Regions from separate parts of the Mesorhizobium sp. M1328 genome, predicted to be linked through region 1. Evidence: predicted binding sites of a transcription regulator. Region 1 holds the regulator's gene; each other region holds the start of a gene.
What was found. The regulator LexA, encoded in region 1, represses DNA repair genes until DNA is damaged. The targets are predictions, from matches to a motif close to TGTTCNNNNTGTGTTCNG.

Region 1 (4,289 bases):
CGGCCTGCGCCTCGGCCTCATCGATCGCCAGCGTCTCGTTCATGCCGGTGCGCATGATCGCGCGCAAATCGTGCACCCCCGAGATCGACAGCACATGACGAACGCGCCGGACCACTTCGGGCGCCAGCGGCGTCGTCGCCGTAACCATCCGGCTAACAAGATGGCCGCCGGCCGAGTGTCCGGTCAGCATCAGCGGCCCTGCGACCATCGCCGCCGCCTTGCCGATCGCCGCGCCGACTTCTTTGACGATGCCGCCAATGCGTATCTGCGGACAGAGAGTGTAGGACGGCATCGCCACCGCATAGCCGCGATCAACAGGGCCAGTGGCAAGATGCGACCAGAAACTCTTGTCGAATGCCATCCAATAGCCGCCATGAACGAACACCACGAGTCCCTTGGGCTTGATGGCCGGCAGGAAAAGATCGAGCCGGTTGCGTGGGTTATCGCCATAGGCCATGTCGAGCCGCGCCCTGCCCTCGGTCGAAAGCACGTTGCGGAAAACCCGCGCGGGCTCGATCCAGGCCGCCGGCCAGCGATCGCTGCCGGCTATGTTGGCGCCGTTGGTATAGGCGTTGTCCCAATCGGCAATGTGACGTTCGAACACCCTGCGCCCTCCCCTGGCAATATGGCCTTGCAACGTAGCCGTAAGCATCGCTCGGCGCGTCGTCGCCAGCCTCACGATTCCAGCTCTCGCATCAATCTCAAGTGACAGCCGCCTTGATGGCGAAGCGCGCATCCTTCCACGCACCGGTGCGCAGAATGTCCTCAAGCACTTCGACTGCCTGCCAGACATCGGCATAGCCGACATAGAGCGGGGTGAAGCCGAAGCGCATGGTCGATGGCGCGCGGAAATCGCCGATCACGCCACGTTCAATCAGCGCGCGCATGATCTGGTAGCCATGCTCGTGCATGAATGAAATCTGGCTGCCGCGTTTTTCCCCGTCGCGCGTGCTTTCGAGCGTTAGCCCGTAAGCGCCGCACCTTGCATCAACAAGCTCGATGAACAGATCGGCCAACGCGATGCTCTTCTTGCGCACCGCCGTCATGTCGACATCGTTCCAGATGTCGAGCGCGCCCTTCAGCGTGCGCATCGACAGGACCGGCTGCGTGCCGCACAGAAACCGGCGGATGCCGGTGCCGGCCGCATAGCCTGGCTCGAAGGCGAAGGGCCGTGCATGGCCCCACCAGCCGGTGAGCGGCTGCTGGATGTCGGCAAGATGCCGCTCAGCCGCATAGATGAAGGCAGGCGCGCCCGGTCCGCCATTCAGATATTTGTAGGTGCAGCCAACGGCAAAATCGGCGTTTGCCTTGTCGAGCTCGACTGGCATCGCGCCGGCGGTGTGGCAGAGATCCCAGACGATCATCGCCCCGGCCTCCTGGGCCCTGCGCGTCAGCCCCGGCATGTCGCGCAGTTCGCCCGACTTGTAGTTGACGTGGTTGACCAGCACCACGGCAGTGCGTTCGTCGATCAGCTCTTCGATGGTCGGCGCGTCGACCCCCGAGAGGCGCAGCAGCGTATCTTTTCGCGTCGAAACCACACCTTCAGCCATGTAAAGGTCTGTCGGAAAACTATCGCCCTCGGCGACGATGACCCGCCGCTGCGGACGCATGGCCATGGCGGCGTGCAGCAGCTTGTAGATGTTGACCGACGTCGTGTCGCAGACCACCGTCTGGCCGGTCGCGGCACCGATCAGGCGCCCGAGCTGGTCGCCAAGTTCAAGCGGCATGTTGAACCAGCCGGCCGTGTTCCATGCGCGGATGAGATCATGCGACCATTCCTCGGTCGCGGCCTTGTACAGTTCATCGAAAGCGGCACGTGAAGCAGCTCCTAGCGAATTGCCGTCGAGATAGATCACTCCTTGCGGCAACACAAAACGGTCGCGCATCGCGCGCAGCGGATCTGCGGCATCCATCGCCTTTATGGCCGCGAGATCGGGAATTCCTGTCATGATTTGCCTGCTCCCCCAAAAATTCAACGCAACGCCGGACACGCATCGACTGTTCTTCCATTACCGGGTAGCGCGCAGCAAGGCTCCACCAGCGAGAAGCAGCCTGACCAGGCGGTGGAAACCAGGAGTTAACCCGAGGTTGGCGTTTTGAGTTCGTTTCGTTCACGGTGCATTGACCAAACCGCACAGTCGATACGGGTTCAATTCCGTGCCCTTTTGCCGACCGACGGCCGATGCCAGTGGCGCCTTCTAGGAAGCCAGAAGGGCGCAAACGACAGCAGAATCAAGGCGATGAGGCTCGCGGCGGGTGAAAATGCGGCATTCCGGTAGGGGCGTGGTTTGTTTCCCGAGCCTTAACGCATTCATTAAACTTTAAACAGTTGCGGAACACAACTGGAACAGATAGGGTTTGTTCTGGGTTTGTTTTTCTGATTCTGTTGGGGGTCGCTATGCTGACACGCAAACAACACGAACTGCTTATGTTCATTCACGAAAGGTTGAAGGAAAGCGGTATTCCGCCCTCCTTCGACGAGATGAAGGAAGCGCTCGACCTGGCTTCCAAATCGGGAATCCATCGGCTGATAACGGCGCTGGAGGAGCGCGGCTTCATTCGCCGTTTGCCCAACCGGGCCCGTGCGCTGGAGGTGCTGCGCCTGCCTGACTCGATCGCCCCCGGCCTCAATGCGGCACGCAAGTTCTCGCCGAGTGTCATCCAGGGCAGTCTTGGGCAAGGTGCCCCTCGGCAGGGCAAGCCGACATCGTCGCGCGTCCCTGCAGCCGGCAATGACGACGATGTCGTCGCCGCCGTTTCGATCCCGGTGATGGGCCGCATCGCCGCCGGTGTGCCGATCGACGCCATCCAGCACCAGACGCATTCGATTTCGGTGCCGCCGGATATGATCATGGGCGGCGAGCATTATGCGCTCGAGGTCAAAGGCGATTCGATGATCGAGGCTGGCATTTTCGACGGCGACACGGTGATCATCCGCAATGCCGATACGGCGAGCCCCGGTGAGATAGTGGTGGCACTGGTCGACGAGGAGGAAGCGACGCTGAAGCGGTTCCGTCGCAAGGGCGCCTCGATCGCCCTGGAAGCCGCCAATCCGGCCTACGAGACGCGCATCTTCGGACCAGACAGGGTCAAGGTGCAAGGCAAGCTCGTCGGACTGATCCGCCGCTACTGAGCTCCGCCCTTGGCGCCGGCTTTGGGTTTGTCGGCCCTGCGGTATGGCGGCAGGCCCCGCGCCGCGCGTGAAAATTTCCGTTGCACGTGCCAGGGCCGGTATGATTTTTCGACGGCAAAGCGGATTTCGGCGCGTGTTGCCGCTTGTGGATCGAAATAGACGGCCGCACTTCCCGCGCGCGCCAGTTGCCGTTTGGTGACGACGAGGACCAGCCGGTCGTAGTAGCAGGGATTATGGGCGGTGGCGTCGTCGATGACGATCAAGCTGGCAAAGGCGCAGGCTGGCCGTGCAGTATCGCGGTCCTTGGCTTGCGCGATGATCGCGCCGGATGGATGCCTGGCAAGGCAGAGGCCGTCCGTGCAAATGAACGGCATGCCCGGCGGTAGGTCGGCCGGATCGGCAATGTCGAATTGCGGATCGTTCTTTCCAGGTGTTTCCGGCGCGACGATAGCCTCTGATGTGAGCGCGCGTTTCCAGTTGTCGATGGTGAACTCATTCGGGCGTGCCCGGTTGACCGCGAGTTCACCGCTGCCGATCGGCAGCGCGACCAGCCGTGCGTCCTCCGAGATCAATACATCGGGTACGCGCGTCTGCGTTGTCGTTAGCAAGCCGGCGAGCGCGAAAGGAAGTGCCGCGAGCCGCAACCAGGTCGTCGCCATGCTGGCAATGACGAGGGCGATCGTCACCAAAAGGACAGATCTCAGCGAAATCAGCCCGACCGCATCGATCGGCGAGCGCTCGGAGATCCACCCGGACAGGGCGATCATCGCCGTCAGCCCCTTGCCCATCACGTAGAGGAAAGGCCCATCCGCGCCGAACGGCATCGCCAGCGCACTGAGGACGGCGAAGGGCATGACGACCAGTGAGACGATAGGCATGATGGCCAGATTGGCGAACAGGCTGAGCGGCGCCACGCGCTGGAAATGCCATATGGCGAAAAGCGCCGTGGCGCTCCCTGCAATGATCGAGGTCATCGCCAGGCCGCCCATGCCCAGCAGGACCTTTCGAGTGGCAAAGCGTAGCGGCGACCGCCGGGGCGGCGGCGTGGTGGCCCTGCCGGCGCGGTAATCAGACCAGCCTGCATAGGCGCCGACAAGGGCCGCCGTCGCGGCGAAGGACATCTGGAAGCTCGGACCGACCACCTCGTGCGGCGACA
Region 2 (4,289 bases), on a different contig from region 1:
CGGTGAAGCCGGCAAGGTTGACCGAGATGTTGCGCTGGCGCAGCGCGTCCTGCGTCAGATCGAGCGGAAAGCCGTAGGTGTCGTAGAGCTTGAACGCTGTCTCGCCATCCAGCATGTCGCCGGAGGCCAGCCTTTCCGTCGCCTCCGAAAGCAAGCCCAAGCCGCGCACCAGCGTCTTGCGGAAACGGGTTTCCTCAAGCTTCAGCGTCTCGGTGATCATCTGTTCGCCGCGCACCAGTTCCGGGTAGGCTTGGCCCATCTCGCGGACCAGCGCCGGCACCACGCGCCACATCAGCGGATCGCGGGCGCCGAGCAACTGCGCATGGCGCATGGCGCGGCGCATGATGCGACGAAGCACGTAGCCGCGGCCTTCGTTGGATGGCAGCACGCCGTCGGCCACCAGGAAGCAGGACGAACGCAAATGGTCGGCGATGACGCGGAACGATGCGACGGTGTCCGCATCCGGACCTTTGCCAAGCGCCGACGACGCAGCGTCGATCAGGTGGCGGAACAGGTCGGTTTCGAAGACGCTTTCAACCCCTTGCAGGATGGAGGCCATGCGCTCGAGGCCCATGCCTGTGTCGATCGACGGACGCGGCAGGTCGACGCGCTCGTCCTTCGTCACCTGTTCATACTGCATGAACACCAGGTTCCAGAATTCGAGGAAACGGTCGCCATCCTCCTCGGGGCTGCCGGGAGGGCCGCCCCAGATATGCTCGCCACGGTCGATGAATATCTCCGAACACGGCCCGCAAGGTCCGGTGTCGCCCATTGCCCAGAAATTGTCCGAAGTCGCGATGCGGATGATGCGATCGTCGGAAAAGCCGGCGATCTTCTTCCAATACGAGGCCGCCTCGTCGTCGGTGTGGTAGACTGTGACCAGCAGTTTGTCCTTCTTCAGGCCGAACTCCCTGGTGATCAGGTTCCAGGCAAGCTCTATGGCCCGCTCCTTGAAATAGTCGCCGAAGGAGAAGTTGCCGAGCATCTCGAAGAAGGTCAGGTGGCGCGCAGTGTAGCCGACATTGTCGAGGTCGTTGTGCTTGCCGCCGGCGCGAACACTCTTCTGGGCAGTCGTGGCGCGCGAATAGGGCCGCTTCTCCAGACCGGTGAAAACGTTCTTGAACTGCACCATGCCGGCATTGGTGAACATCAGCGTCGGGTCATTGCGCGGCACCAGTGGGCTCGACGCGACGACCTCGTGACCTTCCTTGCGAAAATAGTCGAGAAATGCCGACCGGATCTCGTTGACGCCACTCATGAATACTGCCTTTTCGAGAGAACCGCCGGCTGCCGGCGGAAAATAGACATGGCCTTTTAGCGGTCGCACCGCAGCCTGTCCAGAAACACCAAATGGGCTCAAATCCCGGCTTTCACCAGCGCTTTGAAATGCGTCTGACTCGCCGTCAAACGCGAACCGCCGGCACGGGGCCGGCGGTTCGAAACGCATCGATTACGCAAACTCAAAATCAAAACATCAAATCGAAACCTGGCTGACGCTCCGCGAGGCGTCGCTTGCCCTACATCGCCCCGGCGTCGTCCTCGAAACCGTCGTCGCTGCTTTCGGAGCCGCCGTTTTCAAGGAATTTCTCAGCGATCAGCCCGGCATTCTGCCTCAGCGCCAGCTCGATCTCGCGCGCCGTGTCGGGATTGTCGCGCAGGAACAGTTTTGCGTTTTCGCGGCCCTGGCCGAGACGCTGCGAATTGTAGGAGAACCAGGCGCCCGACTTTTCGACCACGCCCGCCTTGACGCCGAGATCGACCAGCTCGCCGGTCTTGGAGACGCCCTCGCCATACATGATGTCGAACTCGACCACCTTGAAGGGCGGCGCCAGCTTGTTCTTGACGACCTTGACGCGGGTCTGGTTGCCGACGACCTCGTCGCGATCCTTGACCGAGCCGATGCGCCGGATGTCGAGGCGGACCGAAGCATAGAATTTCAGCGCATTGCCGCCGGTCGTCGTCTCGGGCGACCCGAACATGACGCCGATCTTCATGCGGATCTGGTTGATGAAGATGACCATGGTGTTGGAGCGCGAGATCGAGGCGGTGAGCTTGCGCAGCGCCTGGCTCATCAGGCGGGCCTGCAGGCCGGGCAGCGAATCGCCCATCTCGCCTTCGATTTCCGCCCGCGGCGTCAGCGCCGCCACCGAATCGACCACCAGCACGTCGATGGCGCCGGAGCGCACCAGCGTGTCGCAGATCTCCAGCGCCTGCTCGCCGGTATCGGGCTGCGAGATCAGCAGGTTTTCAAGATCGACGCCGAGCTTGCGGGCATAGACCGGGTCGAGCGCATGCTCGGCATCGACGAAGGCGCAGATGCCGCCCTTCTTCTGGGCTTCGGCCACTGTGTGCAGCGCCAGCGTCGTCTTGCCCGAGCTTTCCGGCCCGTAGATCTCGACGATGCGGCCGCGCGGCAGGCCGCCGACGCCAAGCGCGATATCCAGCCCAAGCGAGCCGGTCGGCACCGTTTCGATCTCGACAACCTGCTCGTTCGCGCCGAGCCGCATGATCGAGCCCTTGCCGAAGGCACGCTCGATTTGCGACAGCGCCGCATCCAGAGCCTTTGATTTGTCCACCGCTTTGTCCTCTACAAGCCGCAAAGAATTCTGAGCCATGATACATCACCCCGTGGTCGTCAATGGAGGCCGGACAATCCCGCAATCCCTTAAAAGAATGTACCTCATTTGTTCTCATTTGTCAATGAGCACCAAGGGCTTGAAAAATAATGGATATCCATATTTGTTCTATTTTTGTTTCGCAATTTTGCTTCCGGATATATCCCGCCTCGCATGCTGCGCCGTTGCCGTCACCATCCGAATCGGACCCGCGATTGCAGGGTTCCGCCCGGCGACCTAGTCTCCTCCCGGGCAACAGCTAAGGGCATTTTGCCGGCATGATGAAATCCCCGACGATCCTGGCCGTGGGCGGCGCCTATATCGAGCGGCGCGGCCGGGTTGCCGGCGCCTTCGTGCCAGCCGCCTTGAACCCCGGCACGATGCACGAGCATGTTGGTGGCGCCGTCTTCAACGCCTTGCGCTGGGCGATGCGGCGCGGCGTCTCGGCCTCGTTGCTATCGGTGCGCGGCGGCGATGCCCTTGGCGACACGGTTTTACGCGCCGTCACCGAGGCCGGCATTGTCGACCTGTCGGCGGTGTTCCTCGACCGGGCAACGCCAAGCCATACGATCCTGATCGATAGCGACGGCCGGCTGATCGCCGGCCTTGCCGACTTGGTGCTCTACGAGCTGGCGCTTCCCAAGCAGATCCGCCGCGCCAAGGTGCGGGAAGCGATCGGTTCGGCCGACGCGGTGTTGTGCGATGCCAACCTGCCGTCTTCCGCGCTGGAGCGGCTGGCGGCACTCGCCGCCGGCAAGCCGGTGTTTGCGCTTGCAGTCTCGCCCAGCAAAGCGGCGCGGCTGACGCCGGTGCTTGACCTTCTGGCGATGGCCTTCATGAACCGGCACGAGGCCGGCGTGCTCGCCGGCGCCGACATCGATGCTGGCGATCAAGGTATCGTCGACGGCCTGAGACGCGCCGGCCTGAAGAGCGGCGTGATCACCGCCGGCGACGGACCGGTGCTCGGTTTCGGCGAATTGGGCGCGTTCTCGATCTCGCCACCGCCGCTACAAAAGCGGACCGATGCCACCGGCGCCGGGGACGCGCTGGCCGGCGCCACGGTCGCCGCCCTGCTACGCGGCCTGACACTGCGCGAAGCTTTGCGTGAAGGCGTTGCCGCCGCTATGCTCGCCATCGAGAGCGCCGCCTTCACCAGCGCTGGCTTTGCCGAGGCGCTGGCGCTCGTGCCCGAGGCGCGCGAACTGGCGTGAAATGCGGCCCGGAACTGCCGAAGCATGGCGCAGCCTATTTGCCGGCGCGCCGTCCTGCCTCGTAGGCCCGGCGCGCCCAGATCGCCATCTCGTCGGGATCGTCGAAAGCGCTGTCGGGAACGCTCCAATAGGGCATCGACACGAGCTTGCCGTGGCGCGAGCCGGTATAGGTCCATTGCCGGCAGCCGGCCGCTTCGAAATCCGGTGCGCTTTCGGCGTCTGCCTTCAGCATCAGTTCGCCACGGATGACGATGGCGACGATGACGCCGTCGAAATAGATGCCCTTGCCGCCGAACAGCTTGCGGATGCTGACCGGGCCGAGGCCTTCGAAAAGCTCTTCTATGCGCTCATTGTCCATGGGTCGATCATGTCACCCGGATTTCCCCTTGTCATCGACGCAACCGGAACCATCCTGACAAGTTCAGAATCAATTTCGTCGGAGTTTCTCATGCCGCTTCTGCTC
Region 3 (4,289 bases), on a different contig from region 1:
TCTCGGGTCCATGGTGGTTTCCTTGAGCTGGGCAGCCATCATTTCGCCCAGCCCTTTGAAGCGGCCGATTTCGACCTTGCCGCGCCCGGTGAATTCGGTGCGCAGGAGTTCGTCCTTGTGCGCGTCGTTGCGGGCATAGGCGACCTTGCCGCCTTGCCGGATCGAATAAAGCGGCGGCACCGCCAGATAGAGATGGCCGCCGCGGATCAGGCTTGGCATCTCCTGGTAGAAAAAGGTGATCAGCAGCGAGGCGATATGGGCGCCGTCGACGTCGGCATCGGTCATGATGATGACCCGGTCGTAACGCAGGTCCTCGTCGCGATATCTCGAGCGCGTGCCGCAGCCCAGGGCCTGGATGAGGTCGGATATCTGCTGGTTGCCGGCAAGTTTGTCGCTGCCGGCGCTGGCGACATTGAGGATCTTGCCGCGCAGCGGCAGCACCGCCTGGCTGGCGCGGTCGCGCGCCTGCTTCGCCGAGCCACCGGCCGAATCGCCCTCGACGATGAAAAGTTCGGCACCGGCGGCGGCATTCTGCGTGCAGTCGGCGAGCTTGCCGGGCAGGCGCAGCTTGCGCACAGCACTCTTGCGCGACACTTCCTTTTCCTGGCGGCGGCGCACCCGCTCGTCGGCACGCGCGATCACCCATTCGAGCAGTTTCGAAGCTTCCTGCGGATTGTCGGCCAGCCAGTGGTCGAACGGGTCGCGGATGGCGCTTTCGACGATGCGGATCGCCTCGATCGTCGCCAGCCTGTCCTTGGTCTGGCCGACGAATTCCGGTTCGCGGATGAACACCGACAGCATGCCCGCCGCCGAGATCATCACATCCTCGGAAGTGACGATCGAGGCGCGCTTGTTGCCGACCAAATCGGCATAGGCACGCAAGCCGCGCGTCAGAACGTTGCGGAACCCGGCCTCATGCGTGCCGCCCTCCGCGGTCGGGATGGTGTTGCAATAGGAATTGATAAAACCGTCGCCGCCGAACCAGGTCACCGCCCATTCGAGCGAACCGTGGCCGCCCTGCTTCTCGCTCTTGCCGGCGAACATTTCACGGGTCACCTGGAATTCGTCGCCGAGCGAGGCTTTCAAATAGTCCTTGAGGCCGCCCGGAAAATGGAATTCTGCCTTGGCCGGCGTCGTGTCCTTTTCCTTGATCAGCGAGGGATCGCAGGTCCAGCGGATTTCGACACCGCCGAACAGATACGCCTTTGACCGCGCCATGCGGTAGAGCCGCGCCGGCTCAAAAGCCGCGCCCTTGCCGAAAATCTGCTCGTCTGGATGGAAGCGGATCTTCGTGCCGCGCCGGTTGTGCACCTCGCCGAGCTGCTCCAGGCCGGTCACAGGAATGCCGCGCGAGAACTTTTGCCGATAAAGTTTCCTTCCCAGCGCGACCTCGACCTCGAGATGGTCGGACAGCGCGTTGACGACGGAAACGCCGACACCGTGCAGGCCGCCGGACGTCTCGTAAACCTTGCTGTCGAACTTGCCGCCTGAATGCAGCGTCGTCATGATGAGTTCGAGCGCCGGCTTCTTGAATTTCGGGTGCGGATCGACCGGGATGCCGCGGCCATTGTCGGTAACGGACAGGTACCCATCGGCGGAAAGCTCGACATCGATGAAGGTCGCATGGCCGGCGACCGCCTCGTCCATCGAATTGTCGATGACCTCGGCAAACAGATGGTGCATCGCCTTGTCGTCGGTGCCGCCAATGTACATGCCCGGGCGGCGGCGCACCGGCTCCAGGCCCTCCAGCACCTCGATGTCGGCGGCACTGTAGCTCTCGCTGGCGTCACGGGCCGCCGGCCGCTTCGCCGCCTGCACCAGCGGGTCGGCTGGGCGCGCGGCGGCGCGAGCCGGTTGCGGCTGCTTGCCCAAATTGGCAAAAAGATCGTTGTTGTCGTCCATGCTGGTTCTGGATTCCGATGCTGCGAATCACCACCCGATACTGCCACGCTTTTCGCGGGCAGGCGACGGAGGTTCCTGTTACGTTCGAGGATAGAGCCTCTTACTGCAAAACCATTCGACAACCAAGCGGCGGAAATGGGGTCGAAGCCTGGAGCATCGACGTTTTGTAAACCCTGTCCGAAGGTTACGCCGGAAGATTGGCTGAAAAAACGGTATTTGCGGACTGTCGCTGATCTAGAATGCAGCGGAACCCTCATGAGGCTGTCGCTTAAGCATGTTGGATTACAGTTCGCTCCTGCTCGCGGCGGCGCTGTCGGGCACGTGCCTTAGCATCACCATGTTTGCGATCTGGTTCACCGCGCCACAGGCACGCTTTGTGCTGACGGTGGCGTGCGGCATTCTCGTGCTCGTCGCACATGTAGTGTTGTTCTGGCATTACACCAGGGATCCAAGCGCCTGGCTTTGCCAGATCGTGCTTGTGCTTCTCAGCCTCGGCTTCCTGATTATCTGCCTGTCGGCCATGCAATATCTCAGCATAGGCGACTACAGGCGAGCCATCTTGCCGACCTTGGTTGCGATGGCTGTTTGCGCGGGCGCGACGTATCTCGGGTTTGATGGTGTCGGCTTTATTGTCACCTACGCGACGGTAACGGCGCTGCTCTCGCTCATCGGGGCGATGTTCTGGATTGAGGGTGGTCACGATCGCCGGATATTGCTGGGCGTCTCGTTCCTGAGCGGCGTCTGTGCGCTGTCGTTCGGACTTTGCGGCGCGGTCCTGCTGGTCAAGGGCCAATGGGTGCTCGGTGTAGCACCGGACAATTGGGCCGAGCGGGTGAATTCCGTCGTGGCCGTCGCCTGCATGACCGGGCTCGGCGCATTGACGCTCTCCCTGCACCATTTGCAGGCGCAGATCGAACTTAAGGCCGAGACGATGACCGATCCATTGACCGGGCTGATGAATCGGCGGGCGTTGACGGCACTCTACGGCGAGCGGGTCTTCGGTCCGTTCACGTCCGTCGCCATGTTCGATCTCGACCATTTCAAGAGGACGAACGACGTATTCGGTCACCCGGTCGGCGACCAGGTCCTGCGCCGCTTCGCAGGGGTCATCAGGAAATACGCCAGAACCGGCGTCGACGCCTTCCGACTGGGCGGCGAGGAATTCGTCCTCGTCATGTCGCGGATGACGGAAGAGAAGGCCTATGATGTTGCGAGCAAGATCAGCGTCGCCTTCGGCACGGAAGTCGTGGCCACCCAGCTTGGTCCGTTGCGAAGCACAGTCAGTGGCGGCATCGGCTTTGGCGGAACAAGCGGCACCGGTCTCGACGATGTGCTGGCCGAAGCCGACGCAGCACTCTATGCGGCAAAGCGCGCCGGGCGAAATCGCGTCGTCGCCCGGGACCGGGCGAGCAAGTCCGACGGGCCGGCCTTGCGTTCTGCCTGATTGAAGCTTCTATCTTCTTGTTAGACCATGATCTTGTCCGAAAACCGGATTCCACTTTTCGGGATCATGGTCTATTCCGCCGCACCCAGATATTCCGACAGCGGCGGGCAGGAGCAGACCAGGTTGCGGTCGCCGGCGACGTTGTTGATGCGTGACACCGGCGGCCAGTATTTTGCCGCCGTATCGGCATCCCCGGCGGGGTAGGCCGCCTCCAGACGCGAATAGGGATGGGTCCACTGGCCGGCCAATGCCTCGGCGGCGGTGTGTGGCGCATTGACCAGCGGATTGTCGGCCAAGGGCCATTCGCCCTTCGCCACCTTGGCTGCCTCGCCGGCTATGGCGATCATGGCCTCGCAGAAACGATCCAGCTCGCGCTTGGGCTCGGATTCGGTCGGCTCGACCATCAGTGTGCCGGCCACCGGGAACGACATGGTCGGCGCGTGAAAGCCATAGTCGATCAGCCGCTTGGCGATATCGTCGACGCTGATGCCGGCGCTGTCCTTGAGCACGCGGGTGTCGAGGATGCATTCATGCGCAACGCGTCCGTTGCGCCCCTTGTAAAGCAGGGGGAAATGCTCGCCAAGCCGCGTCGCCACATAGTTGGCGGAGATGATCGCCGTCTCGGTCGCCTGCTTCAGGCCGGAAGCGCCCATCATGCGGATATACATCCAGGTGATCGGCAGGATCGAGGCACTGCCGAACGGTGCCGCCGCCACGGCATGGGCCGAGCCTTCGGTGACGTGGCCGGGCAGATATGGCTCCAGATGCGCCTTGACGCCGATCGGGCCGACGCCGGGGCCGCCGCCGCCATGAGGGATGCAGAAAGTCTTGTGCAGGTTCATGTGGCAGACGTCGGCGCCGATATCGCCGGGACGGGCGAGGCCGACCAGCGCGTTGAGATTGGCGCCGTCGAAATAGACCTGGCCGCCATGGCTGTGGACAA

Region 2: the regulator LexA is predicted to act here: its motif matches at 2,741-2,758, upstream of recA (recombinase RecA).
Region 3: the regulator LexA is predicted to act here: its motif matches at 1,973-1,990, upstream of parE (DNA topoisomerase IV subunit B).

What each region holds. Positions count from the first base shown of each region.
Region 1 is NZ_JAMYLO010000017.1:5,364-9,652, reverse strand. It holds gene NKH23_RS24770 (hormone-sensitive lipase) at 1-604, opposite strand, end outside; gene kynU (kynureninase) at 702-1,949, opposite strand; gene lexA (transcriptional repressor LexA) at 2,399-3,133, shown strand; gene NKH23_RS24755 (ComEC/Rec2 family competence protein) at 3,127-4,289, opposite strand, start outside.
Region 2 is NZ_JAMYLO010000003.1:494,123-498,411, reverse strand. It holds gene alaS (alanine--tRNA ligase) at 1-1,258, opposite strand, end outside; gene recA (recombinase RecA) at 1,518-2,615, opposite strand; gene NKH23_RS11000 (carbohydrate kinase family protein) at 2,894-3,826, shown strand; gene NKH23_RS10995 (TfoX/Sxy family protein) at 3,861-4,184, opposite strand; gene NKH23_RS10990 (GFA family protein) at 4,275-4,289, shown strand, end outside.
Region 3 is NZ_JAMYLO010000012.1:439-4,727, forward strand. It holds gene parE (DNA topoisomerase IV subunit B) at 1-1,902, opposite strand, end outside; gene NKH23_RS20430 (GGDEF domain-containing protein) at 2,177-3,346, shown strand; gene gcvP (aminomethyl-transferring glycine dehydrogenase) at 3,418-4,289, opposite strand, start outside.